DNA from 3 places in the Mesorhizobium sp. M0870 genome. Region 3 is predicted to be linked to each of the others. Evidence: riboswitches for the same ligand, from Rfam matches in the RefSeq annotation. Region 3 holds a riboswitch; each other region holds the start of a gene.
The links. Region 3 has a riboswitch for cobalamin ahead of NKH97_RS28030 (DUF1636 family protein). Riboswitches for the same ligand answer to the same signal wherever they lie in the genome.

Region 1 (2,195 bases), on a different contig from region 3:
CTCGGCCATGTTGAGATCCTGGATGACGGCGCGCTTCGGCGGCGCATCGAAGGTCAGCGGCTTGCCGCAGCTGTCGACAGTTACCGGGAAGGCCAGGGCTGTCGAGGCCAGCAGCGAGAAGGCAAGCGAAAAAGCAAGGCGTTTCAAGGGTTTGCTCCTGTGGACGGGATGATCGATATGGGACGGCTTCAATCAGGATGGCGGCGCGGCACGGTTCGGAACATCGAACACCGTCAGTTCGCGGTCTTCGGTCGGATGGCGCAGACGCAGCACATCGATGCCGAAAATTTCGCGAATCAGCTTTTGGGTCAGCGCTTCGCGCGGTGCGGCGAGCGCTTGCAGACGGGCATGGTTCATCACCGCCACCCTGGTGGCGAACGGTGCCACCAGCGCCAGATCGTGCAGCACCGCGATCACCGTCATCTCGAAGCCTGCCACGAGGTCGAGCAGTTCGCCGCGGGCGCGCGGGTCGAGATGGTTGGTCGGCTCGTCGAGGAACAGGATCTTTGGCTGCTGGGCGATGGCGCGGGCCAGTTGGGCGCGCTGGCGCTCGCCGCCCGACAGCGAGCCGATGGTGCGGCCAAGCAGCGGCAGCAGGCCGGTCCGGCGCAGCGCATCGACGACAATGTCACGCTCCTCGCTCCTGCGCCGTAGCCGAGCGTGCGGGACCCGGCCCAGCTCGACATAGTCGATCACCGCCAGCCGCGGATCGGGCTGGTCGGTCTGGCCGACCACGGCGATATGCAGTGCCCGCTCGGCGGCGGAAATCCTGTCCAGCCGGCGCCCGCCGAGGTTCACCTCGCCGGAACTTGGCCGCAGCATGCCCGACAGCATGCGCAGCAGCGTCGTCTTGCCGGCGCCGTTGGGACCGATGATGGCTAGGCGATCGCCAGCGGCCACCGAGAAGCTGACCGCCTGGACCAGATCCCGCCCGTTCGCCATGGCGCAGAGGTCACGGGCTTCGAGAAGCGCTACGGGCATCGGCTGCCCGCCAGATTGCCGGGATGGCAAAGCGTGCTCACGATGATGCGATGATCGATAGAGCCGTCCAACTTTCCGTCACTTTCCAAAACTGGCGACGGAAGGAAGCTGGCGAAGCGGCCGACAAGACCGGGATTCGCGTTTCCTCCCGGCACACCCCGTCCGGTCAACTCAGTGATGGCAGGTCTCCTGGCTCGCGGGTCGTTGCGCCATCCTGCCTTCCCAGCCTTGCCGGCCAGTGGCATTCACGGATTTTGCTCGCCGCTTACAGTTGCGGGGGCAGCCACGGCCTCGACCCCTGGGGATCTCACCGTGTTCCCTTTTCACCCCTCGCCTTTCGACTCGGGGACCATCACCGCTTCAGCGTAGATTTCCCCCAATCGCTTCGCAATGAATTTCTCGGACGGAGTGGTGGGCCGGCTAGGGGAAACATGCATTTCCCGCTCTCGATATGTAATAACATTACGCATTTAGAGGATGCCGCCTGGCGCTGTCAAGTGAAGCCTGCCGAATTTGGCTCGTCGGCGGCAAGGGGCGCTCCAACGCTGCGCCATATCGGTGCGACTGTGACGGGATCGGTGCGATTGCGCGGGATGCGCAATTTCGATCAAACTGGCCGCGCCAGGAAACGGCAGGATGATCTGGCCAATGCGAGGAGCAAAATGAACCCGACCGAGAAAGCGCTGTGGTTCGTCGAAAGTCATCTGCCGGAGGCGATCTCGCTTGACGATGTCGCGCAAAGCAGCGGCGTGTCGCGTTTTCATGTGACGCGGGCTTTCGGCGCTGCCACGGGCCGCTCGGTGATGGGCTACATGCGCTCACGCCGGCTCACCGAGGCGGCGCGCAAGCTGGCCGGCGGGGCGCCCGACATTCTCTCCGTCGCGCTCGACGCCGGCTACAACTCGCATGAGGCGTTCACCCGTGCCTTCCGCGATCAGTTCGGCACCACGCCGGAACTGGTGCGCGCGCAAGGCACACTCGACAAGCTCGACCTCGTGGAGCCGATCCTGATGGACCAGTCCTTCCTCACCAATCTCGAACCACCGCGTTTCGAGACCAGCCGGCCGTTCCTGATCGCCGGCCTCGGCGAACGCTACAGCTGCGAAACCAGCGCCGCCATTCCGATGCAATGGCAGCGCTTCGGCCCCTATATCGGCAACATTCCGGGCGAGGCCGGCGACGTCGCCTATGGCGTCTGCGTCAACGGCGACGAT
Region 2 (2,195 bases), on a different contig from region 3:
ATTGGTCAGCGGACTTCGTTCGGCAACTGGACAGCAGCCGGGTTACGGTCCCTGCGGATCACTTCCACTATGTTGGCTTGGGCTGGATCAGCGAGGCCCAAATGCCTTCGTATCGGACCGAGCCAGAATTGCACACCGCGCTGACGCGTGCACTGGATAAAAACTGGGTCCTGCCGATCGTATGATGCAGAATATGAAGCACGCGAGCTTTGCCTGCATTTGCGCATCCCTCAATGCCGAGCGCTTGGAGAGAGATACTTATACTGACCGCCTGAATGCGGCTTAAGCGGCTTATCGGGACCACAGTCGGGCTTTGCATCAGACCCTTGAGCCAGGCTCGGTCAGTGTGGTCTCTTGTCTCTTGCCGCCGAGCGGAGTCATCACGATTGCCTAGTCACCCGTGATGACGACTGGCGTGCCAATTCCCGCAGTTTGGCGCTCACTCCGAGAAAACCGCTTCTACCACGCACGCACGGCTTGCGGCCGCATCGTAAAACATCGCCACCAATGCGATCTTCTGCATTCTAATGACGTTGTCACGCGCTTGAAGTCTTGTCCGAAATCCTTCATCGGCGACCTGCGAGGGATGTCGCAGCCCGACAGGGATCCATTAGTTGGACAATGGTGGCAGCGGAGCAGCGCCGCCAATGGGCGACTGAATATTTCACAATGTTAGACAAGCGTAAAAGCGAAATCACATAACGACATAAACATTTCGTTATGCGTCATTGACAAAAGAGCGGACTGCTGTGATTGTCTGCGTGTCGTGGTTCTCGCGTGCGGCGCTGCCGCAGCGGAGCTAAGAGGGAAGCCGGTGCAATGCCGGCGCTGCCCCCGCAACTGTTAGCGGCGAGCCAACCCCACTCATGTCACTGAGGCGAATACCCTCAGGAAGACGGGTAGAGGCTATGACCCCGCGAGCCAGGAGACCTGCCACGGCGAATTACGTCCACGGGCGGGGTGTCTCGGTGGCCGCTGCAAGCCGGCGTTCGTGCCGGCCTGCTAGCGCCTTCCTTGTCATCGACGCCCCAACCATCGGGGTATGACATGACTGACTCTCAGGAGATTCCTGTAGCAACGCTCGGCGTGCCGCGCTTCGGTCGTCGGCGAGAACTGAAATTCGCGCTTGAAAGCTACTGGTCCGGAACATCGTCCGCTGGCGACCTTCTCACGACGTCGAAGGCGCTCCGTGCCGCTAGCTGGGAAGAGCAGCGCGATCGCGGCGTGTCGAAAATCCCGTCGAACGACTTCTCGCTTTACGACCATGTGCTCGACACCGCAGCCATGATCGGGGCCGTTCCATCCCGTTACGGCTGGAATAGCGGCGAGGTCCCACTTGACATCTACTTCGCAATGGCGCGCGGCAACCAGGGTCAGACGGAGGATTGTGGACACGCTGGTCACCAGGAGGAGGCTCATGGACCTGGTGTAACCGCGATGGAAATGACCAAGTGGTTTGACACCAACTACCACTACATTGTGCCGGAACTCGATGATGATCAGACGTTCGCCCTCTCGTCATCGAAGCCGGTCGATTACTTCCTCGAGGCTAAAGCTCTCGGCATTCACACACGCCCAGTCATCCTTGGACCCATCACCTTCCTCAAGCTGGCGAAATCGCCTGCCGAGGGGTTCGGTCCCATCGCGCTCCTACCGCGGCTGCTGCCCGTTTACGAGCAAGTCCTGCAGAAGCTGAAGCTGTCGGGAGCCGACTGGGTGCAGATCGATGAGCCAGCGCTTGTCCTCGATCTGAACCCGAACGAACGAGCTGCGTTCGAATTCGCCTATGGCCAGCTGTCGAAAGCCGCGCCCGAGCTGAAGATCATGCTGGCTACGTATTTCGGGTCGCTGGGAGACAATCTCGAAACCGCGGTTTCTCTGCCCCTGGCCGGGCTGCATATTGATCTCGTGCGCGCTCCCGAGCAGCTGGAAACGGTGGGTCGGCTCGCTCCGAAGGATCTGGTGCTCTCGCTTGGCTTGATCGATGGCCGCAACGTCTGGCGTGCGAACCTGCCCGCCATTCTCGACCGCATCAAACCGATCGTCGCCGGCTGGCCCTTGGACCGCGTCGAGATCGCGCCTTCTTGCTCGATGCTGCATGTGCCGATTGATCTGCGCATGGAGACGGAACTCGACGCCGACATCAGGTCGTGGCTCGCCTTCGCGGCCCAGAAGACGACGAGCTGGTCTTGCTG
Region 3 (2,195 bases):
TTGGCGATCGAGGCAATGTCGACAATGAACGTGTCGAAGTCGTCATGTTCGTGGTCGAATGCGCCGTCATGGTGGGACTTGCGGTTTTCGATGTCGTCCTCGACGGCGAGACCGAGCCCGAGCAGCACGGAGGGATCGACCTTGCCATGCGACGTCGGCACGATCTTCACGGCGCGGGCGGAGTGTTCGCCAATGATGGCGTTGGCGCGGGCGGTGCCGGCGGCGTCCATCAGGTCGCTTTTCGACAGGATGATCAGGTCGGCGCAGGCGATCTGATCCTCGAACACTTCTTCCACCGGATCGTCATGGTCGAGCGTCTCGTCCCCGGCGCGCTGCGCCTGCAAAGCATCCATGTCGTTGGCGACGCGGCCTTCGGCCAATGCCGGCCCGTCGACCACGGCGATGACGCCGTCGACTGTGACGCGGCTCTTTACGCTCGGCCATTGAAACGCCTGGACCAGCGGCTTGGGCAGCGCCAGGCCCGAAGTCTCGATCAGGATGTGGTCGACCCTCGGCGTCAGCGCGAGGATCTTGTCGAGCGCCGGGACGAAATCGTCGGCGACGGTGCAGCAGATGCAGCCATTGGCCAGTTCGACGATGTTTTCCTCCGGGCAGGTGTCTATGCCGCAGCCCTTGAGGATCTCGCCATCGATGCCGATGTCGCCGAATTCGTTGACAATGATGGCAATGCGCTTGCCGCCGGCGTTTTCCAGGAGATGGCGGACCAGCGTCGTCTTGCCGGCGCCGAGGAAGCCGGTGACGACGGTGCAGGGAACGCGGGAGAGGTTCGCAGGCGAATCTGGGGCAGTCATGGTCAATCCTTCAGCAGGTCTAAGGGAGGGATGCGGGCAACGAGGCCACGCTTCAGGCTATCGGGGCGGCCGCGCCATGGAATCAGGCCGTCCTTCGAGGTGGCGAAGAGCTTGGCGCCTGTCACGAGGTCGGCGCCGCTGGTCGTGGTCAGGTCGCCGAAGACATAGCTCCAGCACCCGTCGCGCAGGATGGCGGCGCTGAGGCGGCGCTTGCAATTGCCGAGGCATTCGACGCTGCGGATGCGGATGTCGTCGCCGGATGCGGCGCGGCGCGTGTCGTCCGCCAGCAATTCGCCGGCGCGGGGATGAGCGTCGGCGCCGGTCTCATCGCGGCAGGAGGCGCAGACGATGATGGTGACGCCGGCCAAGGCATCATCATGGCCGGACGAAATATCCGCTGTGCCAGCCGAAAAACTGCTGTCGTGGTCCAAGATCGGGCTCCTTGCCCGGAAACCCGCCGGGCGATCGGATTCTAAAGTCGCAGACGGCAGGTCTCCTGGCTCGCGGGTCATCGCCTTGGTAGCCGCCTTCCCGGGAACTCCCCAGTGGCTTTCGGCCTTGGCTCTTCGCTTACAGTTGCGGGGACAGCCGCGGATTTGGGATTTTGCCCCGCACCGCATTCCCTCTTAGCTCTTGCCGTTGCGGGCAAGAGACCATCTGAACCGGATTTAGGCTTTTGCGGGCAGCGGTGTCAACGCAACGCAGGGGCAATCTGAAATCAGGGGCGGGGACGCTTCACTACCACTGACCGCTCTTCGCGAATGCCATCTTCGTTGTTGGGATCAGGAAAAGCTGTAACGAAAGCCGTCAGAAGGATATCTCCATCTTGCCGGTCCAGCCATCCGGCGCTGTCACCCACATCGAAGTAAATGCCATCAACTTTGAAGCCAAATGTGTCTCCAGCAGGTCTAGGGTAGCGTTTTCGGATTGCCTGCGCATGTACGTCCCATGAAAAGGACGAAATCCTATCGAGGCACTCCTGCACCTCTTGGGTCAGCCCGGCTTTGAATCCATTGTTTATCCGCTAGCCTGTGTACGTTGGCTCAATTGTTATCTCCCGGCAACGCAAGGATGACCTGACGCAGCGCCTGGTACCCGTCGCCGTGGTGCCAGTCCTGATCAACGAGGAGCTCTTGACCTTCCGGCCAAGTTTCGTTGTCCAGGAGAATTTCGTTGCCGACCAGTGCTCCGCCATAGCTCGCCAGGAATATCCGGATGAAATGACTGCCAGGGCGAACCTTAGCCGTGAACAGTTTTTCCAAGCGGGCATAAAACGCTGGATATGTCCGGTTGAGAGTGCATTCCACTGCAGCCTGTGTGATCACAGGTCCACCGTAGATCTTCCAGCCAGCATCATTCCGTTGCCAGAATGCAATCTCGGCT

Region 1: another riboswitch for cobalamin. It lies ahead of NKH97_RS25165 (ABC transporter ATP-binding protein); the one in region 3 lies ahead of NKH97_RS28030 (DUF1636 family protein).
Region 2: another riboswitch for cobalamin. It lies ahead of metE (5-methyltetrahydropteroyltriglutamate--homocysteine S-methyltransferase); the one in region 3 lies ahead of NKH97_RS28030 (DUF1636 family protein).

The regions. Positions count from the first base shown of each region.
Region 1 covers NZ_JAMYOI010000025.1:23,115-25,309, reverse strand. The annotation lists gene NKH97_RS25170 (ABC transporter substrate-binding protein) at 1-147, opposite strand, end outside; gene NKH97_RS25165 (ABC transporter ATP-binding protein) at 193-981, opposite strand; cobalamin riboswitch at 1,144-1,350, opposite strand; gene NKH97_RS25160 (AraC family transcriptional regulator) at 1,644-2,195, shown strand, end outside.
Region 2 covers NZ_JAMYOI010000028.1:44,198-46,392, forward strand. The annotation lists gene NKH97_RS26865 (alpha,alpha-trehalose-phosphate synthase (UDP-forming)) at 1-185, shown strand, start outside; cobalamin riboswitch at 751-952, shown strand; partial or broken gene metE (5-methyltetrahydropteroyltriglutamate--homocysteine S-methyltransferase) at 1,048-2,195, shown strand, end outside.
Region 3 covers NZ_JAMYOI010000032.1:28,672-30,866, forward strand. The annotation lists gene cobW (cobalamin biosynthesis protein CobW) at 1-812, opposite strand, end outside; gene NKH97_RS28030 (DUF1636 family protein) at 815-1,243, opposite strand; cobalamin riboswitch at 1,282-1,485, opposite strand; gene NKH97_RS28035 (DUF6348 family protein) at 1,856-2,195, opposite strand, start outside.